3 regions of the Kiloniella antarctica genome follow, and region 1 is predicted to be linked to each of the others. Evidence: predicted binding sites of a transcription regulator. Region 1 holds the regulator's gene; each other region holds the start of a gene.

Region 1 (10,007 bases):
TTTTTCAAGGGCGCTTTATGGTACCCTGGCAGACCCCACATACAGCCATTTTCCAAGGTCGCATCTTCCATGGCAAACCACATCCCGATACATGAATGGGGTTCGGTATAGAGGAAGGTCGTGTCTTGATGACAAATGACTTCACCGCCAATGCGGGGTTGTTTAAAGATATACATGGACTGGCTGAGTAGCGGCTTTTCCATACCTAGATCTTTGGCGACCTGTGCCAAATCAGGATTCCGAGAAAACGCCGAAAAAACAGAATCAAGATCATGTTGGGCATGACCTATCTTGTTAATTGACAGTGCCTTTTCTTGCTTCAAATTGCCGTGGTCATCAAAAGCATCTTCTTCAAAGAAACATCGGATTTGATCGCCGGATTGTTCAAAGTAGGTGTTGCCTTCATGGCTTTTGTTCGTGGTTGAAAAAATCGCCCGAAATTCATTGGGATCAAAGGCCTCAACGATAGACCCGGCCTGCGCCATAAGTTTTTCACAGGCCTCTTTGGATACAAAATTTTCCAGAACCAGAACGCCGTTGTCGTCAAAATATTGCTTCATATCAACAGTAAGTTCACCCAGTGATGGTGCCGGAAATTTGGCAACAGCTTGTGGGGATGTGTCTGACATGAATAAAAAATCCTGAACTTTGAAGGTAAAATATTTGCTGAAAAGGGTAACATTGAGGTTCTTTTAAAAATAGATGAAATTAATAAGCTGCGGTAAATACCTTATATGAAAATTATTGTTGCGTGACTTATGATCGCCTGAATTGTTAATAACTATTAGACGTGATGAATTTTGATGCTAGCGCTCTAATCGTATAACGCTTCAAAGAAAGAGAATTAATGACTGAGCAGAATACCAAGCTGAAACGTACTTGGGGTGAATCTATCCAAATTTACTTACACCCCAGAGTGCTTGGAATGTTATTTCTTGGGTTTTCTGCTGGGCTGCCATTTCTCTTAATATTTTCAACATTGAATGTATGGCTCAGAGAAGCGGGAGTTTCCCGTTCGGAGATTGGTTTTTTTGCATGGGTTGGAATTGCTTTTTCAATAAAGGTACTTTGGGCGCCTCTTGCTGACAATTACCGCCTTCCATTACTCGGACGATTAGGACGCAGACGATCATGGATGTTCCTTGGTCAAGTTGGAATTATCGTTGGGTTAGTGGGAATGTCGATGACAGATCCTACACAAGATTTAGCTCAAATGGCGATATTCGCACTGATTGTTGCTTTTTCGTCTGCGACCCAAGACGTCGGGCTTGATGCTTATCGAATTGAGGCTATTGGCATAGAACACCAGGGAGCAATGGCGGCTAACTATCAATTAGGGTGGCGTCTTGGCGCGTTAGTGGCCGGTGCAGGGGCATTGTATATGGCAGAATACTCTTCATGGTTCGCGACATATCAGGCGATGGCCGTTTTGATGAGTGTTGGAGTTATAACAGTTTTCGTCGTGCGAGAGCCTGTGATCGAAACGAACACTGAAGAGTCTCAACTTGAGTGGGAAGTAACTCTTCAAGATCGGTTATCCAAGGGTAGAGGCGCGGTAAAAGATATTGCTGAAATTACATATAGAACAGTAGGAAGACCTTTCTCAGAGTTTGTTGCTCGAAACAGATCTACAGCGGTAATTATTTTGGTTTTCATCTGTATTTATCGGATTAGTGATATCGTTATGGGCAATATGGCAGGCCCACTTTATGTTGATTTGGGCTATAGCAAGACTGAAATTGCTGATGTTACAAAAGTATTTGGTTTTTTTGCGACCATGGCAGGCGCTTATATTGGTGGTGCATTGTTAATGAGGATGGGCATGTTACAGCTCATTTTACTAGGCGCTGTTCTAGTGGTCATAACTAATCTTTTTTATGCATTTCTTGCTCAAGCTGGACATAACATGCCTGTGCTTGCATTTACTGTCGGTGCTGACAACTTTACCGCTGGTTTGGCAGGAACAGCTTTCATCGCTTACTTATCTAGCTTGGTAAATAAAAGTTTCACAGCAACACAATACGGATTGTTTAGTTCAATAATGACATTGCCGGGTAAGTTCTTTTCCGGATTTTCAGGTTTAATTGTTGATGCCACTGATTACACCACATTTTTCCTGTATGCGTCGGTAATGGGAATTCCTGCAATATTCATGGTTTTGTATTTGATACGCTTAGAAAAAAGGCAAAAGAGAGAATCTCTTTTGGAAAGAGTTTTTAAATAAATGTTCATCCTTGCAATTGGCGCTTGAAAATCAGTTTTGGCATCTGTTGTAAGTAAAAGGCCTAACCTGCTTTTCTCAAACTCATAGAATTGAGAGTCTCTGTAATAAGCTGTGGATCTTTTATACTTCTGATTTCGTCAAACAGTATTTGTGCTTCGGGATATTGATTTCTTAAAAATTTAAGCCACTGCTTGAGACGACCGGGACCGTGTTTAGGGGGGAGTTGTTGGCTGGCTTCGTAATAGAAATTTTGAACAATAGGCAGTAGCTGTTCCCACGCCATGGGATTAAGAGGTTGATTTTTTCGGTGGTTGGTAATGACCATTGCAAGGTCCGGCCAAGCCATTAGACCACGCCCGATCATAACGTCTTCACAGCCGCTGATTTCCCGACAGCGCAGGTAATCTTCGAGAGAGCAAATATCCCCATTGGCGACCACGTTGATTTTTAATGCTTCTCGTATCCGGGCGATCCACTCCCAATGGGCGGGCGGTTTATAGCCTTCAACTTTTGTGCGGGCATGAACGCAGACCTCCGTGGCACCTGCGTCTTGAATTGCCCAGGCATTATCCAGTGCCAAAGACTTGTCTTCGTATCCCAATCTCATTTTCGCCGTGACGGGGATATGTTCGGGGACCGCTTCTCGCACGGTTTTTATAATCGAATGTATAAGTTCTGGTTCTTTAAGAAGGACCGATCCGCCCTTGTTTCTATTCACGGTTTTGGAAGGGCAGCCAAAATTGAGATCAATGGCTGGTGCACCCAGCTTGATCGCAAGTGCCGCGGTTTCAGCCATAACAGGGGCATTGCTGCCAAGAAGCTGGATGGACACCGGCGTGCCAGAAGCTGTGCGGGCATTGTTGTGTAGTTCTGGGGCAAAACGGTAAAATATTTTTGGGGGTAAGACCAGATCGTTAACCCTGATAAACTCGGTCACGCAGCGATCAACCCCACCGATGGCGGTGAGAACGGCGCGTATTTGAGCATCGACGAGCCCCTCCATCGGGGCCAGGATTAACGTCACTATGTTAACTCGCAAAATTGATGTAAGAATCGACAAATAAACTGTGGAAAGTCATCCTAATGCAGTTCTCTGTCGTGAAGGCTTTTACCGCCCTATGCGTCCTAGAGTCAAAAATCAGAACTATAAATCCGTGTTGTCCAATATCTTTGTTCTCAAATTTATGATGACGGGCTGCCATTGCGGAGGCGGTTTAGTTCTCTCAGGAGAAGATAGAGCGTGTTGATATCTGCCTGACCATTTTGAGCACCCCCAAGGTCCTGTTGAGCCTCTGACGTTGCCGTCGAGATCTCGGTTGAGCTTTGGTCCAGATATCCCAAGTCGACCAGCAGCCTTTGCACACTATCTTTGGGAATCGGGGAGACATAGTTGAATTGTGTTGGGGCTTGCGGTGAGGCTGGTAAGTTCCAAAGCGCGATGGTTTGCGCAGAAATAGGATGATTTGGCGCGAGGGAGAGGCCAGTTTCTTCTATGATATAACGGTTCAGGGGACCATCACTATGCTGGGGGCACTTATTTTTGAGGGTATCGGATGGATTACACAAAGGGAAAAGTGCCTGTACATGTTCCCATCCGCGGCGATAACCCGCCACCATAGTCAGGTCTTGTCTGGTTACCTGATTGCGAACACCGACCCATCCTGTGTGATCTCCGAGCGGGAGAGAGAGACTGATCTGTGCCCAGTTATTGAGCATGGATTTCAAGTTTTGATTCTTTGGAACAAATCCTTGTGCAATTTGGTAACTTTCAGCAGGAGAAAAAATTGTTGAATCGTCCCTTTGATAGCCCGCAACAAAAACCATTTCCTTTGGCTGAAACCATCTGCCTTCTACCAAATCATAGAGACATGAAGCAGGAGCTAAAAGTTTGTTTTTGCCGACCATCACGCCATTACAAAAGTGGCGACCTGCCACATTTAGGCGACCAAGCGCACTCCAGGGATATTCCCTTGCTTCAAGACGCGCCATTTTATTGTCCGTGAGAAAGTAAGCATTTTCTTGTTGAGCTGTATCATTAGGGGAGGAAACCGTGGCCGAGGGTTGAGCCGACGTGGCTTGGGACTTTGGTTGAGAACCACATCCGGTAAGCAGAAACAGGGAAATGAAACTGCTTATGATCAGAAAATGGATATTCTTCACGATCTTACCTCTAAGATTTTGATTAGAAGGATAGGATAACAGAAGGAGTTGGTGTCATCCATATCGAGTGCAAGAAAACAATGAGTTATGTAGTGTTCGCACTATCTTCTGTATTCTCTTAGAGTGATGAAGCCTTGCTAAACAAAGAATAAAGATAAGACCATAAAATGGCTTATAAGCAAAAAATGGCCGTGATAAACACGGCCATTTTTTAGAAATTTTGATATGATTTCAAAGGGTCAAGCGGCTTTGGCTCTATCCAGAGCGTACCCAGCGGATCGTACCGTCCGAATAAGATCGAGTTCGGGACCTTCATTCAATACTTTACGCAGACGTCTGATGTGTACGTCAACGGTACGTGGCTCTACGTACACATCATGACCCCAGACTGAATCCAATAGCTGTTCTCGGCTGAAGACACGTCCTGGGTTTTGCATCAAGTGACGTAACAGTTTGAATTCGGTTGGGCCGAGGTGGACTTCACGCTCACCGCGGTAAACCTTATAGGCTGCCAAGTCCATATTTATGTCTTCAAATGCCAAAGCTTCAGTAACTGTTTCTGGCTTGCTGCGACGCATGATGGCGCGAATACGGGCAATGAGTTCTGCAGGAGAAAAGGGTTTGGTCATATAATCATCTGCGCCAGAATCAAGACCTCTGATCTTGTCTGTTTCTTCACCGCGTGCGGTGAGCATGATGATCGGGACACCCTTGGTTTCTGGCAAGCGACGAAGTTGTCTGCAAACCTCAATACCTGAGAGCAAAGGAAGCATCCAATCTAGTAAAATCAGATCTGGAGCTTCTTCTTTTGCACGGAGTAGAGCTTCTTCGCCATCATGAGCTTCGTTAACGCGAAAACCTTCTTTTTCAAGGTTATAGCGAAGCAAGGTTGTCAGGGCGATTTCATCTTCGATGATCAAAGCGAGAGGCTTCATGGAAAGGTCCTTTTTTTCCATTGTATTAAATTTCTATTTCGCTGTCATTATTATCGGGCGCATCACTATTTGGACTGAGCACCTGAAAGGAAGTACGGTCTCCCTTTGGTCGCTTGCCTTCTAGGCGCGCACCTGTGGATAGATAGTAAATAGTTTCGGCAATATTGGTGGCATGATCTCCCATGCGTTCGATGTTTTTTGCGATAAATAACATATGGGTACAGGCACTAATGTTGCGTGGATCTTCCATCATGTAAGTGAGAAGCTCACGGAACAAAGAAGTGTACATTTCATCAACTTCTTCGTCTCGGTGCCAGACGTCAATTGCTCTGTCTTTGTCGCTGTTAGAAAATGCATCAAGAGTATCTTTGACGATTTCTTGAACAAGCCGAGACATACGCATAATGCTTGTAACCGATTTTTGCGGGGGCATCTGATTGATGGCGATGCTGCGCTTGGCGATGTTTTTGGCATAATCGCCAATCCGCTCGAGATCAGAAGAGATCTTGAGGGCGGAAATAACCGCACGTAAATCGTTTGCTACGGGTTGGCGAAGGGCGATTAATTGCACAACTGCTGATTCTAACTCTTCTTCTAAGGCATCGATTTTTGCATCTTCTGCTCTTACTAACTCTGCCTTGGCACTGTCGCGTTGAACGAGAGCGTCAACAGCTTCAGCGAGCTGGTTTTCCGCCATGCCCCCCATACGAATAATGATTTCATGGATGGTGCGTAATTCTTTATCGAAAGAACTGACGATATGGTCTTTTGTATCTGGCATATCTATAATCCTTAACCAAAACGTCCAGTAATGTAACCTTGTGTACGGTCGTCTTGGGGGCTGGTGAAGAGTCTGTCTGTTTCACCGACTTCAACCACTTCGCCCATATGAAAAAAAGCAGTTCTTTGTGAGACCCTTGCGGCCTGTTGCATGGAGTGGGTTACGATTACAATCGTAAATCTCTTGCGCAACTCATCGATCAATTCTTCGATCTTTGCTGTGGCAATGGGGTCTAGAGCAGAACAAGGTTCATCCATAAGGATGACTTCAGGGTTGATCGCAATGGCACGGGCAATACAAAGGCGTTGTTGCTGTCCGCCTGAGAGACCGGTACCGGGTTTGTCGAGGCGATCTTTTACTTCATCCCAGAGACCTGCGCGACGCAAACTTTCTTCGACACACTCTTCGAGTTCCTCTTTGTTATTCACAGTCCCATGTAATTTAGGGCCGTAGGCGATATTATCATAAATTGATTTCGGAAAGGGATTAGGTTTTTGGAAAACCATGCCGACCCTCGCACGAAGCAGCACAGGGTCCAGACCGGAATTGTAAATATCAACGCCGTCCAGATTAATCCGACCTTCGACCACGCAATTTTCAATCACATCGTTCATGCGATTTAAACTCCGTAGAAAAGTTGACTTTCCACAGCCCGACGGGCCGATCAAAGAAGTTACCTCGTTGGCCCCTATATCCAAATTAATGGACTTTAAGGCTTGGCTTGCACCATAGAATACGCTGACATCACGAGCTGTTATTTTAGGCTCAGATGTAAGGGGTTCATTGATGGTGTTAAAGTTTTGCATATCCATAGCGTAGGACATTCCTATTTTCCTTAAAGCTTACCAGCGGCGTTCAAAACGTTTACGCAATATAACTGCGATTGCGTTCATAACGACAAGGAAGGCCAGCAGGACCATTATGGCTGCTGAAGTTTTTTCTACAAATCCACGTTCAGGGCTATCGGCCCAGAGAAATATCTGTACGGGGAGGACAGTGGCAGCATCCCCCATACTACCCGGAATATCTGCGATAAAAGCCACCATTCCAATCATAAGAAGCGGTGCTGTCTCTCCGAGGGCTTGTGCCATGCCAAGAATAGTTCCTGTCAGAATACCCGGCATTGCGAGTGGAAGCACATGATGGAAGACCGTTTGCATTCGCGACGCACCAATGCCCAGAGCTGCCTCTCGTATTGATGGAGGTACTGCTTTGAGAGCTGCACGTGAGGCAATTATAATTGTTGGTAAGGTCATAAGAGCTAATACCATTCCGCCGACGAGAGGGGCAGAACGGGGTAAGCCAAAAAAGTTCAAGAAAATTGCCAAGCCCAAAAGGCCAAACACTATTGAAGGTACAGCCGCAAGGTTGTTGATGTTTACTTCAATAATATCAGTCCATCTGTTTGTCGGGGCAAATTCTTCAAGGTAAATCGCGGTTAATACTCCGATTGGAAAACAGAGCGCGAGAGTGATGGCCAGAGTATAGAGAGATCCTATAACGGCGCCGAGAATACCGGCTTCTTCTGGTTCTCTAGAGTCTCCGTTGGTAAAGAAATCCATGTTAAATTTTTTGATAATACGATCATCAGTCTCGAACGTGTCGAGCCAGGAAAGTTCAACATCCTTTATCTTTCGATTGTCTTCGGGGACATCGCGGGAAATATAGCCTTTAAAATAGCTATCGACATCGTCGGAGGCTTTCACAGCAATGGTTGCCGTCGTACCCACGAGTTTAGGATTATCGAGGACGGCATCGCGGACATCATAATCAGCTGCGGTTCCCAAAATACCATAAAGCTGACGTTTTTCACGTCTGCCATCAATACCGGGGAACTGTTCACGAAGGGCATCACGTAAGAGACCCTTGTAACTGGCGGCAGCAAGATCTTCTAACCTGTTTGTCCCTTTCGGATCAATCGTCTGAGTGTTTAGGCGCACGTCAATAAGGATGTAGGTTTGCTCAAAGGCGGTATAACCTTTGGAGATAATTGACGTCAGTAGAAGGCAGAGCACCAATACAGCGGTGAGAACTGCTGTGAGACCGTAGAGACGAAAACGAGTCTCACGTGCATTCCGTTTTTTCAAAAGTAGAGGATTAATCTTCAAGGGGCTGGCCCCTGTGGACAAATCTTCGGGGTGTGGCGTGTTATCAGTCATATTTTTCACGATATTTACGAACCACTTTAAGGGCTACTACGTTCATGACAAGTGTGACGACAAAGAGCAGTAAGCCAAGGGCAAAGGCCGCGAGGGTTTTGGCGCTGTCGAACTCTTGATCGCCGACGAGAAGGGTTACAATTTGAACTGTTACGGTTGTTACGGCCTCTAGAGGATTGGCGGTTAAATTTGCGGCGAGACCTGCAGCCATTACCACAATCATTGTCTCGCCAATGGCGCGGCTCATTGCCAATAAAATTGCGCCGACAATTCCGGGGAGTGCTGCTGGTATAATGACCTTGGTGATCGTTTCTGATTTGGTTGCGCCCATGGCATAGGAAGCATCACGCAAGGATTGCGGAACAGAGTTCATAACGTCATCTGATAAGGATGATATAAAGGGGATGATCATGATGCCCATTACTGCACCTGCTGCCAGAGCAGATTCAGAAGAAACATCAAGCCCAATAAGAGTGCCTGTATTTCTAAAAAAGGGAGCAACTGTTAGTGCAGCAAAAAAACCGTATACGACGGTTGGAATGCCTGCGAGTATTTCGAGGACTGGCTTGGCAAAAGCTCTAAATTTTTTACCTGCATATTCCGACATATAGATTGCAGACATAAGACCAACAGGAATTGCGACAACCATACAGATAAAGGTTATGAGCATGGTTCCTGCAAAGAGCGGGATGGCCCCAAAGGATCCGGAACCGCCAACCTGATCACTTCTCAAAGCTGTTTGAGGGCTCCAGTGGGTTCCAAGTATGAAATCAAAGAATGGAATTTTTTCGAAAAAACGAAGGGTCTCAAAAATAAGGGAAAGCACAATCCCAAGTGTGGTCAAAATGGCTATCAGAGAAGAAATCATCATGACAACCGAGATAACCTTTTCGACCTGATTTCGGGCGCGAAGGTTAGGATTGATTTTTTTGAGGCTGCCAAAGAGAGTTGCCAATGAAACTGATATTGCGACAACAGCCATAGCAAAGTAACTGATTTGTTTGAAGAGTTGGTAACTCTCCGCGGCTTTTAGAATACTCGCATCTGGATCTCGGGTGAGAATGCCTCCCGATGCAAAGTTGATAACATCATTGATAAAGAGCGTAAGTTGGTCAGCCGAGAGAGAGGCATTGGCTTCTTTAAGCTGAGATTTAACTAAAATTTCAGCGATCTGGGGCTCGAAAATCATCCAGCCAGCCATTATTAGAAGGCTTGGTAGCCCGCACCAGATAGCTGTGTAGAGCCCATAGTATGGCAGTCTGGAGTGGAGAGGTTGATCTGATTGTCCAGATAACGCGACTGCTCGCCCTTTTCCCAGGATAAATCCCAGTACTGTGAGGAAAAGCAAAGCGAAGAAAAGAGCCAACTGTTCCATTTAATTACATTACCCGCGAGGGAACCTAGTTTAATAACTTTACTTTATTGCACCAGAAACTGGCGACTTGCAATCAAGCCACCAGTATTCCGGAAAGATCCGCAACTTACATGCTTAATGATGTAAGGCCACGTGCAGAGTTTTTAACCTGCTCACGATCAGCAGTAGGTAGTGGGATTAGGCCTTTGTCAGCCAAGTAACCCTCATCACCCCAAGCATCTTCGCTTGTGAAGGCTTTAACGAACTCTTCGATACCAGGTACGGAACCAACGTGTTCTTTCTTAACATAGAAGTAGAGCGAGCGGGATACGCCGTAGTCTCCAGCAGCGATGTTTTCGAAAGTTGGCTCAGCGCCTTCGACGATTGAACCCTG
Region 2 (10,007 bases), on a different contig from region 1:
TCTGAAATTCAACAGAGAGATTTCTAATTTCCAATAAACTCATGGGATCAGGACCTCTTCATCTTGGGATCGAGCGCGTCACGCAGACCATCACCCATCAAGTTAATAGCCAATACTGTCAGTAAAATCGCAATACCAGGGAAGGTAACGACCCACCACGCACTGAGCATAAATTCACGTGCATCCGCAAGCATTGTTCCCCACTCCGAAGCTGGCGCCTGTGCCCCCATACCAAGAAAACCAAGAGCCGCTGTATCCAGGATCGCTGTCGAGAAACTTAGAGAAGCTTGAACAATAAGCGGCGCCATGCAATTGGGAAGAATTGCAATCAGCATCAAACGCATTTTACCTGCACCAGCAACTTTACTCGCCGTCACATAATCACGCGCAGACTCAGCAATAGCAGACGCACGAGCCAAACGAACATAGTGCGGTAAATAAGTAACAGAGATCGCAATCATAGCATTTCTTAGGCCTGGGCCTAAAATAGCCACCAAAACCAAAGCCATCAGCAAACTTGGAATGGATAGAATAACATCCATAATTCGCATAACGATGGTTTCGTAAATCCCGCGGAAAAAACCAGCCGATAGCCCCAGTAACACACCACAAGTCAAACTGATAACAATAACAATGCACCCAGCAAACAAAGAAAACCGTGAGCCATGCATAAGCCGAGAAAGAAGGTCTCTCCCGACAGCATCAGTACCAAGCAGAAATTCGATGTTACCGCCTTCTTGCCAGAATGGTGGTATCAGGATGTAATCGCGATTTTGTATGTTTGGTAAATGTGGCGCTGTAACATTTGCAGTTAGGGCAATTAATACAATAAAAACGAAGAAGAAAAGCCCAACAACAGCGCCTTTGTTTTCTGAAAAATAAAACCAAAACTCTGTAAGCTGCTGTCGCAAAGGACTTATTTCTTTGGGCTCTGCACTACGATCAGCAGTATTTTGAATTTCGCTCATCATTACCTCCGATGCAGAATACGTGGATTGATCAAACCGTACATAAAATCAACCATCAAATTAACAATCATAACAATAGAGGCAATCATGACGATACCACCCTGCACCGCGAAATAATCACGCCGAGAGATTGAATCGATCATCCACTTGCCGATACCCGGCCAAGAGAAAATTGTTTCCGTCAAGATCGCACCAGCAAGCAAAACTCCAACCTGAAGGCCAATTACAGTAACAACTGTAATTAAAGCGTTTCTCAATGCATGAATACCAATTACCCGGAAAGGCGACAGACCTTTAGCGCGGGCTGTACGTACATAGTCTTCGCCTAAAACTTCGAGCATTGCTGAGCGGGTTTGACGTGCAATAATCGCAAGAGGAATAGTTCCAAGAACAATCGTCGGTAATATGAGGTGAGATAGAGCAGATGTGAAAGCACCCTTTTCGTCACTGACAAAAGCATCAATCAACATAAACCCTGTGTCTTGATCGATCCAAAACAGCGCAGATAACCGGCCCGATACAGGTGTCCACCCCAACATGTCCTGACCAGAGAAAACAATGATAAGAAGAAGGCCCCACCAAAAGATTGGCATTGAATAACCTGTCAGGGAAATTCCCATCAAGGTATGATCAAATGCAGAACCACGCTTAACCGCGGCAATGATACCAGCAGGTAAGCCGATCAATGCGGCAAAAATAATAGCGCAACCAGCAAGCTCAACTGTCGCAGGAAACCGCGTTAGGAACTCTTCTAAAACTGGTTGGCGGCTTGTGAAGGAAACGCCTAGATCTCCATGGAGTATCCCCCACAAGAAGGAAAAATACTGTTCCCAAATCGGTCGATCAAAACCGAGAGTAGCCATGAGTTCTGCATGGCGTTCGGGGCTAACCCCACGCTCTCCGGCAAGGAGTTCAATTGGGTCACCCGGCAGCATTCTGATAAAACTGAAAGCTATAAGAGTAACGCCAAGGAATGTGGGAATTAAAACTCCCAACCTGGCCAAAATAAATCGAAACATCGCAATCCTGACTTCTCTTATAAGAAAATCGGGGAAGGCTTACACCCCCCCCGTTTCATATTTAGTTTAAGATTTTAATATCTTATTCTTGAAGATCAACGCCGTAGAATACATGGCCACCTAGTGGATCAATACGGAAATCAACAACTTTGTTGCTCATAGCTTTGTGAACAACAGAGTGAGCCACAGTAACCCAAGGAGCTTCTTCCTTGAATACAGCCTGAGCTTTTTCGTAAATTTCTGTACGTTTCTCAGGATCAGAAACAATCACAGCTTGATTAAAGAGATCATCGAACTCTTTGTTACACCAGCGTGCGCGGTTACCACCAGATTTCGCAGAAGCACAGTTAAGAAGTGAAAGGAAATTATCCGGATCTGGATAATCTGCTGTCCAACCGAGAAGAACGGTATCGTGATCGCCTTTTTGTGAACGGGAAAGGTACTCACCCCATTCCATGGAAACGATCTCAGCGTTCACACCGACAGCCGCCCAGTCAGCCTGAATAAGTTCGGCCATACGACGCGCATTCGGGTTATAAGGACGTTTAACAGGCATTGCCCAGATATCAGTGCTTAAATTGGAAACACCAGCTTCTGCAAGAAGAGCTTTCGCTTTTGCAGGATCATAAGGGTAATCCTGAATTTCTTCATTATAGCCCCAAAGTGTTGGTGGAAGCGGGTTTTTAGCCGCTTTACCAGCGCCCTGGAATACAGCTTCGATGATTGCCTCTTTGTTCATGGCATAGTTAAGTGCCTGGCGAACACGCTTATCATCAAATGGTTTTTTCTCGGTGTTGAACGCAAGATAACCAACGTTCAAGCCTTCTTGACTATCAACAGTCAGATCTTTGTTTGCTTCAATGGAAGTCAAATCAGCCTGATTGGGATAAGGCACCAGATGACACTCACCAGCAGCAAGCTTCTGATAAGCAACCTGGGCATCAGGAGTGATCGCAAACACAAGTTTGTCTAGCGGTGCACGACCTGACCAATAATCGTCATTTGCTTGATAACGAATAAAGGCATCTTTCTGATAGGAAACAAACTGGAAAGGACCCGTGCCGATTGGCTCTTGGTCAAATTTCTCAGGAGTACCAGCATCTAGCATCTGTTGTGCGTATTCAGCAGAATGAATAGAAGCGAAATCAATGGCAATTTTTGAGATAAAAGGTGCATCAGGCTTCTGAAGTGTGAACTTAACTGTATTATCGTCAATTTTTTCAATCGACTCTAAAATATCTGGGAAGCTTACATAACCAGAGAAGTACTCGTAAGTACCACCAGAAACTTTATGATAAGGGTGATCAGCTTTCCACTGGCGATTGAAGCTGAAAAGAACATCATCAGCGTTTAATTCACGTGTAGGCGTGAAATATTTCGTCTTATGGAATTGTACGCCTGAACGAAGATGGAAAGTATAAGAAAGTCCGTCTTCGGAAACTTCCCAGGACTCAGCCAAACCTGGAGTTATAATTGTTGAGCCTCTTTCGAACTCTACAAGGCGATTATAGATGTTGCGTGAGCTGGCATCAAATGATGTACCTGATGTGTACAGAGCAGGTGTAAATCCTTCAGGGCTGCCCTCAGAACAATAAACAAATGTTTTTGCCTGTGCAGATACAGATCCCATAGCAAGCATACTTGCGAAAGCCGCAGTAGCCAAAAGTCCTTTTTTAATCACGATATCCTCCCAAATGTCGTAAATAAGCGCGGAATGCGCCTTTTTTTATTTTTAGTATCTCGTTACCTAATCTAATAAGGATGGTTTTAAGCTATCCATCTCAAGTTGCATAGTCAATTTCCTCGTACGGCCTATATAAAAATTGTATACAAAATTAGTAAGAATTTATCTGAGGCATATTTAGTAAGGTTTTATATATTTTATCTTTTAAATTCTGTTAGTTAAGCTACCCGCCACGACGGAAATTCGACACCCTAATAAGACATTATAAACCGATAAGATGCAAAAAAAAGCAATAAAATTATACGTCATTTTTAAACTTTCAAGAGCATTGAAGGCGAGGACCACCACCCAAAACAACTAAAGAGCGAGAGAAAGCAAAGATTCGAGTTTTGATTAAATCATATTCAGGCAACAAAAATTACTTATACCTTACCTTCACCACGAACGAAAAGGTTACCCTTTAACGGCTCTCCCAGAGAATAAAAAACACTGTTTTAATTGGTATGCTATTTGTTCAAATCACTCTGATAAATTGATTAATCAAGCGTACTCTAAACATTTCATCGGTAAAATTCCTGCCATTATGCTCGCTAATTTATCAGGGCTTTCTTTAAACCGTAAGCCAACGTTTTCTCCTCGAGACCAAACAACTTCTGATACAAGCTGAACTCCTCCGGCAATATTAATCACAAGCCTCGTTCCAATGTCGATCACATGATTAAATTTCGCCTGTACTCCATTGACCGAAACATCATAAATTACGCATTTTTGCTCAATCCCAGCAAAGTCTGAATATTCTCCAGACCAAAGCACAGAAATTCGTTGATAGCGTCGCTGGTCACCTCCATCCAATTCTACAGAAGAATTAGGCAATTGACCTTTAGTTTGCTTTTTTCCAGACATGGCAACCTGAACCTTCATACTTACGACGAAAATAGCCTCAGACATGACATATACGGCAACATACCTTCGGCAAGGCAAGACGAGATATGTAATATACCAAACAATTATCTCTAAATTTAAAATAAAATTCAAGTTAATTAAATAAACAAAATCAATAAACGAACGAAGGCTATGTAATCACTTAATCTTCGTTACTATCAAGAATACTCAAAAGCGTATCATCTAACTCTGAAAATTTCTGAATTACGACGGCGTTGGCCTTATAAGCAGTAGAAGCTATCTTTTGATTAACAAGTTCTTCCTCAATATTGACGTTAGTAGCTGAAAATATTTCGGCAAAACTACTCGTCTGCCCTACTTGCGATAGAGGTGTGCCCGCTGAAACTTGAGAAACAATTCCACCGACACCAGGATTATTGCTTATGGCATCAACTCTGCTTGGTGTGAAAGGTACTCTTGCGGACGAATTTTCAGAACCATTCAATGCTGTAGACTTAGCGTTCACAATATTATTAGCGGACACCGCAACACGGAGCGCCTGCAAATTAAGTCCAGAAAGTGGTATAGAATAGTCCATGTTTTCATCCCTTTCACTATAGTATATCTGAGTTACAACCCCATTTCAATTTTAGGTATTTAGCTAAATTTTTAGATAATTTATGGACAAAGTTTTAATTGTCATAAAAAATTCATTATATCGGGTTGATATATGATGGTTCGATCTATATCTAACATAAATAGGTGAAAATGGCTTCGAAAACCACCTACAAAAATAAAGCAGGTAATTTGAGTATGGATGTTAAAACTTTATGCCTTGGGGTATTATACCAAGGCGAAGCAAGTGGGTATGAAATCAAGAAGGCCTTTGAAGAAGGCCCCTTTAGTCACTTTCAAGATGCCAGTTTTGGCTCTATCTACCCTGCGCTGGGACGCCTATCATCCGAAGGCTTGGTCGACTGTACTCAAATGGCACAAGAAAAACGCCCCGACAAGAAGGTATATAAGCTGACCAGTAAGGGTAATAACGCTTTAATAACAAGTATTCTGGTCCCTCCTGCTCCAGATAAATTTACATCCGACTTTTTCTTCGTCCTTTATTTCGCGGAACTTCTCCCCGTAGCACAGGTCACTCTGCTTATCGATCAGCGTATAGCGTTTTATAAAAATATTCTTGAGCGTATGTCAGAATGTGACATCACGTCCGTAACTGCCGGCAGACAATTATGTCATGGCCTCGGCTTAACTGTTTACCAATCATCGCTCGAGTATCTGCAAAAGCATAGGGACAGTTTCCTTCAAAAGCTTCCTTCTCAGAACATAACCAGTACGACTTCAAACAGGCACGCATCATGAAAGTTTCCTATCTCCTCGCATTCATTTTAGCAGTTGGAACTACTGGCTGGGTTATGTCAGGGCTACTTGCTGATGGCTCTGAAACGGGTAAGTCAGCTCAGCCTGAGGTGAAGAAAGCTCCCGTTAACCTGACAAAGGAAATACGCATACCATCGGTTCGTGTTCACAACTTATCCGCGGAACCCTATACCCGACGGTTAACAATTCGAGGAAGAACAGAGGCACTCAGAACTGTTCAAATCAAAAGTGAAGCCAGTGGTAAAATTATTGAACTCACTGTTGAAAAAGGTCAAAAAATAGAATCAGGCAAGCTGATTGCCAAACTTGACGTTAATGAACGGTCAGCAAGAGTAAAAGAGTACGCGGCCTTAAAAGAACAGCGTGCTATTGAATATGAAGCATCAAAGCGTCTTTCACAGAAAGGCTTCAAGGCGAACACTAAACTCGCGGCGAGCAAAGCGGCCTTAGAATCTGCACAAGCCGAACTCAGCAAAGCTAATGTGAACCTTTCCAATACCCTTATCCCAGCTCCTTTTACGGGCATACTACAAAATCGCATGGTTGAAATTGGTGAATACATCGATATCGGCGATGAGATCGGTACCATAGTCGACCTTTCCACCATACTGATTGTCTCTGAAGTAAGTGAACGTCTGGTTCCCTTTATTACCGTTGGCCATCCGGCCAGCGTCAGGCTAATTACAGGGGCGATTGTTAAAGGAAAAGTACAATACATTTCCTCAATGGCTAACCCAACGACCCGAACTTTCCGTATTGAAGTTGCCGTCCCGAACCAAGATCAAAGTATTGTTGATGGTATTACCGCTGAAACCATTCTCACCTTAAATCACACTCAAGCACATAAAGTATCTCCTGGAATTTTGACCATCGCCGATACAGGGGCGATTGGCGTAAAAACGATTAATCGTAAAAACGAAGTCGTGTTTAAAGAAGCCACAATTTTGGAAAATACGACTGATGGTTTATGGCTCGGAGGTTTGCCAGACAACGTCACCTTCATTGTTGTCGGTCAAGAACTTGTTATCGATGGCCAAACAGTAAAGCCCATCGATGTGAATACCTTGGAAGAATTCAAATCTGAGGTACCTCAGTCATGAATGGGATTATCTCTGCAGCTCTTGGGCGTTCAAGAACGGTTTTGCTTGGTCTTATCCTTATCCTTATTGCTGGGGGTGTTTCTTATGTGACAATCCCCAAAGAAGATAGCCCCGACATCACAATTCCGATTATTTACGTCAGCATGCACCATGAAGGGATTTCCCCCGCAGACGCTGAACGCCTCCTTCTAAAACCCATGGAAAAAGAACTCCGCAGTATTGAGGGCGTCAAAGAGATGCGTTCAACCTCCTATCTTGGAGGCGGAAATGTCGTCATGGAATTTGATGCCGGATCAGATATTGATCTTGCCCTGACAGATGTCCGCGAGAAAGTCGACATTGCCAAGGCTGAACTTCCAGCAGACGCAGATGAGCCAACCGTTCATGAAGTCAACTTAAGCCTTTTTCCCATCATCGTCGTTAATCTATCTGGAGATATCCCTGAACGCGCTCTTCTCTCTATCGCAAATAGGCTTCAGGATAATTTAGAATCTATCCCAACTGTTCTCGAAGCCAAATTAGTCGGGGATAGAGATGAGTTAGTTGAAATTGTTATCGATCCACTCGTTCTCGAAAGCTATAATCTGGATGCCAATGATATTATAACAGCTGTTGGCAAATCAAACCTCGTGGTTGCGGCAGGATCTCTCGACACAGGACAAGGGCGATTTGCCATCCAAGTCCCTGGATTGTTCGAAGACACCAACGACATCCTTAACATGCCACTGAAGGTAAATGGAGATGCTGTTGTCAGGGTTCGAGATATTGGTATTTTGAGAAAAACCTTCAAGGACACATCCGAATACGCAAGGGTCAACAATAAGCCAGCACTCACACTTGAAATATCAAAACGTACCGGTACCAATATTATTGAAACCATCGAACGTGTTCGCGCCGTTATTGCCGAAGAACAAACCCTGTGGCCTGACGCCGTAGAAGTGTCCTTCAGCCAGGATCAATCAACCGGCATTCGTACAATGTTGCAGGATCTTCAAAATAACGTGCTCTCTGCAATCATCCTGGTGATGATTGTTGTTGTTGCGGCTCTTGGTTTTCGCTCATCCATACTTGTAGGGATCGCGATCCCCGGATCTTTCTTAGCCTCTATCATGATGCTTCATGCCGCCGGCCTTACGGTTAATGTCGTGGTCCTTTTTAGTTTAATTCTTTCCGTCGGCATGCTTGTGGATGGAGCGATTGTCGTTACAGAATATGCCGACCGCAAAATGAGTGAAGGTATCCATCGCAAAGAAGCTTACAAACAGGCAAGCTTGCGCATGGCATGGCCAATCATTGCTTCTACAGCAACGACACTTGCAGCTTTTGCCCCCCTAATTTTTTGGCCAGGGATTATGGGTGAGTTTATGAAATTCATGCCCATTACCTTGATCGCGACCCTCAGTGCCTCTCTTGTCATGGCCTTGATCGTTGTCCCAACAATTGGCGCCATTATTGGTAAAGCTGGTGGCGCTGCAGATAAAAAATCCATGGAGAACCTTGCCGCCTCAGAAAATGGTGACCTCAGGAGCGTAACAGGCTTCACCGGGTTTTATATCAAACTTATGCACCGGGTATTAAAGTTTCCAGGAACGGTTGTTTCTTTAACCTTTGTCTTGCTCATTAGCGTTATATTTCTTTATGGCACATACGGAAAAGGCGTTGAGTTCTTTCCAAATATCGAGCCAGACAATGCGGTTCTGCAGGTTAGGGCTCAAGGAAACATGTCTATCGATGAAAGAGATTATCTTGTAAGACAGGTCGAACAAATTGTTATGGATCTGCAAAATGAAAGACAGGAACTCCATAGTATATACGCCAGCACCAATGCGGAAAGTAGCACCAGCAGTAATCAACCCGAAGATGTGATTGGCAATATCCAAATGGAATTTACCGACTGGTTTAATCGCCGACCTGCCGATGAAATTCTTGCTGAAATTCGCGCCAGAACAGCGGTTCTTGGAGGAATATCTGTAGAACCTCGTAAAGAAGAAAAAGGTCCTTCGTCGGGAAAACCTATTGAGATAGAGATCGCTTCTGAAGACCCAACTCTGGTCTATCCAATGGCCAGCATTATCGCCTCCCACCTTCAAACAACAGACGGTTTTGTTGACATTGAAGATGGCCTACCCGTACCCGGGATTGAATGGCGAATTGATGTCGATCGTGCTCAGGCCGCAAAATTTGGTGCGGATATAGCATTAATCGGCAGCTATATCCGCATGGTAACCAATGGTATGAAACTCGGGAGTTACCGACCAGATAACAGCGATGAAGAGATCGACCTCGTCGTTCGACTTCCGAAAAACAATCGGACCATAGAACACCTGGATCAAATCAAAATTCAAACCAACGTGGGCCTCATCCCCATATCAAACTTCATCACACGTACAGCAAAACCAAAGGTTGGCTTGATAAATCGTGTCGACGGTAAACGGGTTGCTGTGATCAAATCAGATATCGCTGAAGGTGTTCTTACAGATACTAAAGTCAAAGAGCTCGAAAGCTGGCTTTCTACACAAAATCTTGATCCAAAAGTAACGATCACCTTTAAAGGAGAGAATCAAGATCAACAAGAATCTCAGGAATTCCTGGTTAAAGCCTTTGGGGTCGCGCTCTTTATGATCGCTATTATTCTCGTGACCCAGTTCAATAGTTTTTACAGTGCGCTTTTGATCCTCTCAGCCGTCATCATGTCAACCATTGGCGTGCTGATCGGGCTTTTGATTACCGATCAACCTTTTGGTATCGTCATGTCCGGGATCGGGGTTATTGCTTTGGCAGGAATAGTCGTCAACAACAACATCGTTCTTATTGATACTTTCGATTACGTATCAACTAAGTTTAAAGACCAAAAAGAAGCTATCATCAGAACCGGAGCTCAGCGTCTGCGCCCCGTACTCCTGACCACAGTCACGACAATTCTTGGATTAATGCCTATGGTGCTCTCCACCAATATTGATTT
Region 3 (10,007 bases), on a different contig from region 1:
CTCTGGCTTCTTGGTCATGGAAAATACCTAGAATAGCAGAACCGCGATCTTTGGCGGTTTCGATTAAATCAAGAACGGTTTGACGATTTTTGGCATCGAGCGAAGCAGTGGGTTCGTCGAGAAGCATTATGGGATATTCGGCGATAAAACCGCGGGCAATATTCACCCGTTGCTGCTCTCCGCCAGAAAAAGTTAAAGGCGATAAGTTCCAGAGTCTTTCCGGTATGCGCAATTTTGTTAAAAGGGCTTTTGCAGCCTCAATGGCATCTTTTTTGGAGTTCCCAAGTGCAATAGAGGGCTCTGAGACAATATCGAGAGTACCAACACGGGGTATAACTCTTAAAAATTGGCTGACATAACCAAGTGTTCTTTTTCTGATCTCTAGTATTTCATGAGGATCAGCACCGACAATATTCATATCCTGGCCTTGATGGCGAATAGTGATTTCGCCTTCGTTGCAAATATAATTGGCGTAAATCATTCTCATAAAAGTACTCTTTCCCGACCCTGATTCGCCGGTAAGAGCAACACATTCCCCTGTGGACAAAGAAAAGTTGATCTTTGAGAACACAGGAATGGTCATGCTGCCCTGATTGTGTAGCGTGAAGTGTTTACTTACATTATCCACGTGAATCATTTCTGACATATTCATGACCTTAACATTGCAAAATAGAGGAAACGAGAAGTTGGGTATAAGGGTGCTGGGGATCATCAAGAACCTGATCCGTTAACCCATTTTCAATGACGCGGCCATTTTGCATGACCATCAGCCGATGCGATAGTAAACGGGCAACGGCTAAATCATGAGTAACGATAACAACGGATAACCCAAGGTTTTGAACGAGGCCTCTTAAAAGATCCAAGAGCTTTGCCTGTACAGATACATCTAGCCCGCCTGTGGGTTCGTCCATAAAAACGAGACGTGGTTCGGTAACAAGATTTCGTGCAATTTGAAGCCTTTGTTGCATGCCACCAGAAAAGGTTGAGGGCAGGTCATCTAGTCTTTCTTCTGAAATTTCGACCTTGGATAGCCAGTCTTGGGATGTATTACGAATATTGCCATAGTGACGCCAGCCAACAGCCATGAGTCTTTCGCCTATGTTTGCGCCTGCACTTACACCCATTCTCAAACCATCACGTGGATTTTGATGAACAAAAGCCCAATCTGTACGCATAAGAAAGCGGCGCTCTGGTTCCGTCATTTCAGTGAAAAGGTCACGATTTCCATCGTGCCGGGTGTTATAGGAAATCGCCCCTTTTGTCGGCTTGAGTTGTGCTGACATGCAATTGAGGAGAGTAGATTTTCCTGAACCTGATTCTCCAACAATACCAAGAACTTCACCAGGTCTGAGATCAAAAGAGATATTCTGGCAACCGACCCTGTCGCCATACATCATGGATAGATTTTCTACTTTTAATAAGGGCTGCAAAATGGTGTTCATTTTAACGCCTCCGATTTACGGTTTGTCATCGCAGGGAAATGATTAATGTTGTTATTGGCGCCATAGTGACCGTTGTCTTGACGATCTTGGCAGTAATCACTGTCGGAACAGACAAACATTCGGTTGCCTTTGTCATCAAGGATGACTTCGTCAAGGAAGCTGGTTTCTGAACCACAAAGAGTACAGTTTTCATCCCACGCCTGAATTTCAAAGGGGTGATCTTCAAAATCAAGACTCTCAACTTTTGTATAAGGCGGGATCGCGTAAATACGTTTTTCCCGACCGGCTCCAAACAACTGAAGAGCTGAACAGTTATCCATTTTAGGATTATCAAACTTTGGCGTAGGAGAAGGGTCCATAACATACCGACCGTTTACTTTCACAGGATAGGCATAGGTCGTTGCGATATGGCCATGTCGTGAAATATCTTCGTATAATTTTACATGCATGAGGCCGTACTCTTCCAGTGCATGCATTTTGCGTGTTTCTGTCTCTCTTGGTTCTAAAAATCTGAGCGGTTCAGGAATGGGAACCTGATAAACAAGGATTTGACCTTCTTGTAGAGGCTCTTCCGGTATCCTGTGCCGGGTTTGAATAATTGTGGCTTCTTTGGTTTTTTCAGTGGTGTTGATATTGGCCGTTTTCTCAAAGAACTGTCTGATACTGACGGCGTTTGTCGTATCGTCGCTTCCTTGGTCAATAACCTTTAATGTGTCGTTGGGTCCTAAAATAGTAGCCGTAACCTGGACGCCACCGGTACCCCATCCATAAGGCATCGGCATTTCTCGCCCAGCGAAAGGTACTTGATAACCGGGAATAGCAACGGCCTTCAGAAGAGATCTTCTGATCATTCGTTTTGTCTGTTCATCAAGGTAGGCAAAGTTATACGACGACTTGAGTGTATTGCTTTTGGACATGTTCTTATTCCGCGGCCTGAGACGTTTGTTCTTGTGATGCTTTACTTTCTTGTCGCATGCGGCGAACAAGGCCGAGTTCCGCTTGGAAATCGACGTAGTGCGGCAGTTTGATGTGCTCTACAAAGCCCGTTGCCTGAATATTGTCACTGTGGGACATGACAAACTCTTCATCTTGCGCAGGTGCAACGATCTCTTCGCCGAGCTCCTCGGCGCGTAAGGCACGATCAACGAGTGCCATGGAAATGGCCTTACGTTCGTTTTGCCCGAAAACTAATCCATACCCTCGGGTGAATTGGGGCGGTTCTGTTTTTGAACCTTGAAACTGGTTTACTGTTTCGCACTCTGTAATTTCAATGTCACCAATATCAATTGAGAAACCCAATTCTGGAGGCTCAATTTCGACAGCAACCTCGCCTAATCTGATTTCACCAACAAAGGCGTGATTGCGGGCATATCCTCGTTGGGTGGAATACCCAAGAGAAAGAATAAAACCTTCGTCTCCGCGCGCCAGGTTTTGTAAACGTAGATCCCGGTTGGCTGGAAAATCCAAAGGTTCTCGTGTTAAGTCACCAACAGGAGCATCGTCGTCATCTTCATGAATAGTTTCTTGTTGTATGAGACCTTCCTTGTTTAAGAGGTTGCCAAGTACCCTTGGCATATCATCTGAAATGGGGTGAGTAGCTCTTTCTAGTTCGTCAGGTGTTTTTTCTGTTTCCATCAAATCAAAATCCAACAAACGATGGGTGTAATCGAATGTTGGGCCAAGGATTTGTCCTCCGGGTAGATCCTTATACGTGGCAGAAATTCTACGCTCGATATGCATTTTGTCGGTTTGTATAGGGTTGCTATAAGCAAACCGAGGTAGAGTTGTCCTGTAAGCTCTGATTAAGAAGATGGCTTCGATGACATCACCTCTTGCTTGTTTAATTGCTAAAGCGGCAAGATCTGCGTCGTAAAGAGAGCCTTCGGCCATAACACGACCAACTGATAGACTAAGTTGCTCACGAATTTGGTCGATAGTTAGTTCGGGAATTGAGCTGGAACCACGTCTCTTCTCTGCAAGGAGCTTGTGAGCATTTTCAATGGCTTTTTCACCACCTTTTACTGCGACATACATTTTAGAGCTCCAGTTCTGTTGTGCGTGGCAGAGCTGCCATGGTTGATGGGGCCGCAAAAATGACATCAATTCCGCGAGGGAAATAGGTTCTGTTTGTCTGAGACCAGTTCCAAAACTCCTTATTTACGGGAGTAGGTTTGAATGAGTTCGTATTTTTTATGCCGGGACCTCGTAGCGTTAATTCAGTGCCAGTATCTAAATGAGATACAGACATTAAAATTGTTGCTGAGCGATCGGGGTTTTCTGTCGATCCCAAAGGTAGCTTCGAAAGAGATGGGGGATCAATTCGACCATCAACAATAGCAAACAGACAGTCTTTTGGATCTTCTACGATGGGACACCCAGTATAAAACTGTAAATAGGTGCGTGCTTCGGGGGTGTCCATTTCAGGAGACAGCCATACAGGTGTATCCATATCTGCCAGGGTTAATAATATCGCTGTAATCGTAGGGTTTAATTTTCCCGGATTTGGGCAGCTCACTGGTAGGTTTGATATTTCTCCTGGCCGAGACATGGCCTCCAATACGGCTTTAAAAATTGCTGTAGAATCAAAAACGGGATGCTGTAATCCAGATAAAGTTGTTTGTTTCATCATTCGTCTTCTCCTCGGACCATGGTGAAAAAATCAACTTTTGAAGCCGCTATTTTGGATTTTCGATCTTTTCGGCGTGTTTTTTGTTGTAAGGCTATAGGAGAAATAACACTCTCGAGCACTTGTTCAGACCACGTTTCATCTTGTAGCAAGGCATCAAAAACAGCGGCGAGTTCGGCATGTTTATGATCGCGTCCTTTGACGTATGAATATCCAACCATCCCGTTTTCCATACAGACCGTGCAACGGCTCATGGACATTTCGCCAAGATTGAATTTTTGACCATCGCCGCCAGCCCTTGCGCGCACCATGACCAACCCGGTTTCTGGTTTTCTTAAAAACCGATAAGCCAGTTCATTTAATTTTGGTCTTTTTTTTGTAAAGGAACTCCAGCTTGATTCTAATTCTTGAGTTGAGCTACGAGCTAAAACCGAAATCCAATGCTGACGGTGTTGAACGCTATCGCTTTGGGCTCGTTGGTTTGGGCTTTGGGTCACATTTTTCTCCTATCGACAAATTCAATATTTGTCTAGACGTCTATACATATATTGGTTATAGATGCCTTGTTCGTCAAAGACCATTGACGACAGATGAAAGTTTTATGAACTTTAGGAGACAGCGCTATGGAGTGGGAAAAGGGTGAGGCTATTTGGAAACAAATTGGGCGGTTCTTACTTCAAGACATAACTGGAGGAACATATAAGCCGGGGGAAAAACTTCCTACGGAGAATGAGATCGCCAAACGCTTCCAGGTAAATCGACATACCGTTCGAAGTGCAATTGCGGCTCTTACTGAAGATAATGTTTTGAGAGTAGAGCAGGGGCGTGGAACCTTTGTCCAAGAGACTGTTCTGGATTATCCGTTAGGCAATAGGACACGATTTTCTCAGATTGTATCTGGAAGGCATCGCCTGCCTGATAAACATCTTGTCGAAAGTAAAATAGAGTTTGCAAATAAGCAGGTTTTGAAGAGGCTTATGCTAAGCGGAAAGACGAAGGTGATACGACTTGAATCAGTGAGTGAAGCTGATGGAATTGCCCTCGCTTATTCAGTTAGCTATTTACCTGCGGTCCGGTTTAAAGGAATAGAGAAAATTTTTACGAAGACAAAATCTCTTACAGAAGCTCTCAAACAATATGGTTTAGAAGATTATACGCGGAAGAATACAAGAATAACGGCCCATATGCCGGATCGCCGAACTTCTGAATTTTTACGACAATCAAAAAACAAACCTGTTTTAATAACGGAAAGCGTAGATATCGATACAAATGGATTGGCGATCCAATTCGGGATAACCCATTTCGCAAGTGAACGCGTTCAACTTTTTGTAGAAAACAAAAACATTAACTTTTAAGTTTTGAAACAATTTGTCCATCAAAAAAAATATCTCGGCGGTTGCGGAAAACTGAAGAGAATAAAATAGGGCGGGGGGAAAGAGCGGGCTCTTTTTATCTGCTAAAGGTCGGCCGAGAGGTTTTTGGGATTTGGTACAATTGATACAAATAATAATAGTCTTGGAAATGAAGCGGATACCTAAGCTCTTTATCTTCCCAATGAATTATTGAATAAATTATTGGATAACAATTGTGAGTGTTTCAGGGCACTCTGTATTTGTAATAGTGATATTTGAGGGATCTCTGATGGAGACCGGCTTTGCTACCTTTGATTATGAAGGAAGATTGTTATCCATAAATGATAGCTTTCTTAATATTCCTGTTGATGAACTAAGCTCTCTTCTTAATGCTCAGGTTGAGCGGGATATTCTTGAACAGGTGTTGCTTTCTTTTACACACTTATCCAATTTTCCCAATGATAAAGTTAATCTTCTTAAGCAATGGCAGTTGTCGGGGGAAGGAATTTTCTTACAGGGAGAAACGGGTGTTCAGTTTCTTTTGTCTAAGTATAAAACGCCAGATGGTGGAACATGCTATTTAAAAGTTCCTTACTCAAACGATGTTGAGATTCAAGTAGATCATTCTCTCAAGATATTACTGGATGCGATCCAATCATTAGATATTGGTATCGCACTTTATGATGAAAACTTGTGTTTTGTCTTATCCAACAAAAGGTATGCCGATTTGGTTTTACCAGAGAATTTACGGGAAAAAAGCGATGATGTTTTCCTGCCTGGGCGAAGTGTTCGAGATATTACAAAGGATTTAAATTCATCGGATGCGTTTCTTTTACCGAGCGGCCTTGCTTTGGAAGAATGGAATAGTCAGACCGTTAAGGGCATAATGAGCTATGCAAAAAATATTGAAACCTCACGTCTGGATGGCCGTCTGGTTTTGAGTTCAACGCACAAAACAGGGTTTGGTGGCTATCTGCTAACCATTCGGGATATTACTGAACAACGTCATGCGGAAGATGCACGTCGGGAAGCGGATATGTTGTTACATAAAATCGTAGAAGCTTGCCCGGCAAATTTTTTGGTTTCCAGAGTATCAGATGGGAAAATCATATACTTCCCCCCAGCTTCTCGTGATCGGTTTGGGGATATCGAAACGGCTAAAAGCTTCTTTATTAAAGCGGAAGATAGAGAACAATATTTGGATGCCTTACTTCCTACAGGAACATTAGACGATTACCGAGTACAGTTTCGCCGTCGGGATGGTACAATCATGCAGGGTTTAACATCTGCTCGTGTAACCGATTATAAAGGCGAAGATGTCATCGTCTCTTCGACACGCGATATTACCGAACAGCTTCAAATACAAGATGAGCTGGTAACACAACGCGAAATAGCACATCAAAATGAAAAAATATCTGCTCTGGGAGGATTACTGGCAGGCGTTGCTCATGAATTAAACAACCCGCTGTCTATTGTTGTTGGCTACGCTTTGATGCTTCAGGATAAAACAGATGATCCAGAAGTTAAGCGCCGGGTGGAACGTATTGGGATAGCTGCGGAACGCTGCGCCAAGATTGTTAAAACATTCTTGGCGATGGCAAGACAACGTCCGATGCAGGTTGAAAACTGTAACCTCAATGAAGCGGTTGAGGTGGCTTTGGATGTTGCAGGTTATGGCATAAAAGTTTCTGGCGCAGAGATATCTCTCGCTTTGGCACCTGATCTCCCCGCTGTTTCTGCAGATTATGATCAAATGGCGCAGGTCTTTACCAACTTAATTATCAATGCTGAACATGCGTTGGCGGATAAGGGAGATAAAGGAAAATTGATTATTCGATCTTCTTTTGATGACTTATTAAATGAGGTTGTTATTGATGTTGTAGATAATGGCGTTGGCATTCCCAAAAATATACAACCCAGAATATTTGAACCTTTTTTCACAACCAAGGATGTGGGGAGTGGAACTGGTGTTGGCTTGGCTTTTTGCCACCGCATTGTCGATGCGCATAATGGTCATTTATCATTTCGGTCTTCGATAAATGAAGGAACATGTTTTAGTGTTAGAATGAAGGCTTCGCAAGATATTAAACGAGAGAAGAAAGATCCTCAGCCTATCGAAAAAGAGTGTAGGCATCACCGCGTTTTGGTCGTTGACGATGAAGTTGATGTGGCCTGCCTCATTAGTGATATTCTTGGTGATGAAGGATATCATGTGGTCACAATGAATTCAGCAAAGTCTGCTTTAGCTGAACTAAAAAAACATGATTATGACGCGGTTTTGAGTGACGTTAAGATGCCAGGAATGGATGGCATAGAGTTTTTACGTAATATTACCATGAAGTTTCCAAACCTTGCACCTCGGACAGCCTTTATAACGGGTGATGCTATGAGCCCGACAGTAGCAGAGTTTATTGAGAATTCAGGATGCTTGTATTTAGAAAAGCCAGTTGCACCAAAAGAGTTATTAAAAATGTTGCAACGGCTTATTCAAGAAACAGAGAGCCAAAAGGTATGAGTTCATGAGCGTAAATGGATACAAGATCATTGTATGTGATGATGAACCTCATTTACGTGAAATGGTGGGGGAATACCTTAATGAAAGAGGGTATGACATCGTCGAAACGCCAAACGCCTCTGCTATGTATGAGGCATCAGAAAAATATGTGCCTGATCTTGTTATTTTGGATATCAATATGCCAGGAGAAGATGGTTTGGCAGCTCTTCGCAATTTGCGGAAAACTTCGGATGTGCCCGTAATTATGCTCACTGCAGCTTCCGAAGTTATTGATCGGGTCGTTGGGTTGGAAATGGGGGCAGATGACTATCTAGCAAAACCTGTCGATTTGAGAGAGCTGGAAGCGAGGATTAAGGCTGCTTTACGTCGAAGACCAGGAGGGATATCCGAAGAAAGACCAACCGCGCAAAAGGGATCAATGAGTTTTGGTTTATGTCGATTGGACTTTGATCGTGCGCAATTATTTGATGGCCAAAACAATGAAGTTCCAATTACGGCGATGGAATTTAGCCTGTTGCGGGTTTTTGCTGAAAATAAAGGGCGAGTCTTAAATAGAGATCAATTACTGGAACAGGCTCATGATAGAGGATGGGAGCCCTTTGACCGGTCTATTGATCTTCGTATTTCGCGATTGCGTCGAAAGATAGAGACAAACCCGACGAAGCCTGAGGTTATTCGTACAGTTAGGGGCATAGGATACGTATTTGGCTAAGTTTTCTTGGTTGTCTGCAAGCCCATTCATTGAATTGATACCCTGAAGTGAAAGTGACGCAGTCGTGTCCTAGACTTTTCCAAACTTATCATTTCGACGGTGATGAGGGGATAGTAGCCATTGTTGGTGATATCGAGATAACCGTTTCTTCAAAATGTTCCGTCAATAATGTCGGTTAGATTGATAATGTTGCCATCATTCGGACAAAAGTCTGTCACCGGGTCTTTAAAGCGGAGATTGTTTGGTTGATACAATCGATACTTTGTCTGAAATTATTTAGATAAAACCTTCTGTAAGAATGGTGAACGGGTGCAGTGAAGGTTTCAAACTTTCAATCAGTTGTGATGAATAAAATAATCATTAAAATTCTTAGATAAAAAAAATTGTGATTTCGATGATTCATTTTGAACCTTCTTTCTTTTTATACCGACAGATCTTGTAACCAAAGCGTTTGGATGCTTGGAAATCAAAATTGAATACTAAGAACGAGGAAGTCACGATGAATAAATTTAAGAAAATATTATTGGGCGCAAGTGTTGTTACGCTTGGTGTCGGTAGTGTGATGATTTCAAGTAATGTTCTTGCAGCATCAAGCGGTAATTCTGAATATGTTGATAATGTGAATTTGGGTTTTCCAGGTTATGCTGCTGTTATCAATATCAAAAACACATCAGTAAACAATAACTTTAAGACTATTAATTTAGATGTTCTTGAAGATAAGTTAAACTTTAAGATAAGTGGCACGGTCACTTGTAAAGATAAAAATAATGTTAAGTTTCTAGGTGCTCATGTATACTTTGGCGGCGTTGGAATAGGTGGTCTTGGGGGACTATCAACAAGTGGGACGCTTTTTCATGATACCATTGATGTTGGATATACGGATGGTTCTCATTCCATATCAGAATACACAGAAGACACATTTACTGTACCTTTGAATGAGGTAAAAAACGGGCACCCAGCTTTACGTGTTGATGCTTTGAAGGAGCTTGATAAAAAGTTGCAAGCCTATGTTCAAGGCGGTGGTGAAGCGATTGAGTTTTATAAATTAGATCAGGAAGTTGTAATTAATCGCCCAATTTCACTCGCCGCAATATGTGGTAAAAATGGTAATAACACTGTTGGATTTGAAACTAAAAATCACACAATCCAAATTAAATATGAAGGCGATCCGAATTTGAAGCAGGCGCCGATGTTAAATGCGCAGCTTGGTGGAAATTTACCTAATCAAATAAATCAAAATCTACCACTTCAGTTATCCCAAGCAACTTTCCAACCGAATATGCCGCATCACATTGGAAAATGCGTACCAGATAGTAACCCGACAATTCGTGTGAATTATAAAGGTACAGGTAAAGGTAAC

What was found. Region 1 encodes PhoB, which activates phosphate uptake and scavenging genes when phosphate is short. Its sites were predicted from a motif close to TNTCATAAAACTGTCA; they were not measured.
Region 2: a site for PhoB is predicted at 5,251-5,266, ahead of ACFSKO_RS19875 (flagellar basal body rod C-terminal domain-containing protein). Genes of this name have one in related genera too.
Region 3: a site for PhoB is predicted at 4,660-4,675, ahead of phnF (phosphonate metabolism transcriptional regulator PhnF). Genes of this name have one in related genera too.

The regions. Positions count from the first base shown of each region.
Region 1 is NZ_JBHUII010000001.1:894,377-904,383, reverse strand. Features, by position in the region: gene ACFSKO_RS04300 (phytanoyl-CoA dioxygenase family protein) at 1-629, opposite strand, end outside; gene ACFSKO_RS04295 (AmpG family muropeptide MFS transporter) at 848-2,224, shown strand; gene ACFSKO_RS04290 (tRNA dihydrouridine synthase) at 2,286-3,248, opposite strand; gene ACFSKO_RS04285 (hypothetical protein) at 3,407-4,384, opposite strand; gene phoB (phosphate regulon transcriptional regulator PhoB) at 4,624-5,340, opposite strand; gene phoU (phosphate signaling complex protein PhoU) at 5,345-6,100, opposite strand; gene pstB (phosphate ABC transporter ATP-binding protein PstB) at 6,112-6,912, opposite strand; gene pstA (phosphate ABC transporter permease PstA) at 6,943-8,259, opposite strand; gene pstC (phosphate ABC transporter permease subunit PstC) at 8,252-9,634, opposite strand; gene ACFSKO_RS04255 (PstS family phosphate ABC transporter substrate-binding protein) at 9,741-10,007, opposite strand, start outside.
Region 2 is NZ_JBHUII010000013.1:267,618-277,624, forward strand. Features, by position in the region: gene ACFSKO_RS19850 (ABC transporter ATP-binding protein) at 1-43, opposite strand, end outside; gene ACFSKO_RS19855 (ABC transporter permease subunit) at 48-968, opposite strand; gene ACFSKO_RS19860 (ABC transporter permease subunit) at 971-1,987, opposite strand; gene ACFSKO_RS19865 (ABC transporter substrate-binding protein) at 2,070-3,626, opposite strand; gene ACFSKO_RS19870 (PilZ domain-containing protein) at 4,212-4,574, opposite strand; gene ACFSKO_RS19875 (flagellar basal body rod C-terminal domain-containing protein) at 4,756-5,151, opposite strand; gene ACFSKO_RS19880 (PadR family transcriptional regulator) at 5,322-5,927, shown strand; gene ACFSKO_RS19885 (efflux RND transporter periplasmic adaptor subunit) at 5,924-7,045, shown strand; gene ACFSKO_RS19890 (efflux RND transporter permease subunit) at 7,042-10,007, shown strand, end outside.
Region 3 is NZ_JBHUII010000004.1:1,276,523-1,286,529, reverse strand. Features, by position in the region: gene phnL (phosphonate C-P lyase system protein PhnL) at 1-646, opposite strand, end outside; gene phnK (phosphonate C-P lyase system protein PhnK) at 657-1,442, opposite strand; gene ACFSKO_RS12985 (alpha-D-ribose 1-methylphosphonate 5-phosphate C-P-lyase PhnJ) at 1,439-2,359, opposite strand; gene ACFSKO_RS12980 (carbon-phosphorus lyase complex subunit) at 2,364-3,476, opposite strand; gene phnH (phosphonate C-P lyase system protein PhnH) at 3,478-4,071, opposite strand; gene phnG (phosphonate C-P lyase system protein PhnG) at 4,068-4,565, opposite strand; gene phnF (phosphonate metabolism transcriptional regulator PhnF) at 4,692-5,423, shown strand; gene ACFSKO_RS12960 (hybrid sensor histidine kinase/response regulator) at 5,710-7,935, shown strand; gene ACFSKO_RS12955 (response regulator) at 7,940-8,647, shown strand; gene ACFSKO_RS12950 (hypothetical protein) at 9,147-10,007, shown strand, end outside.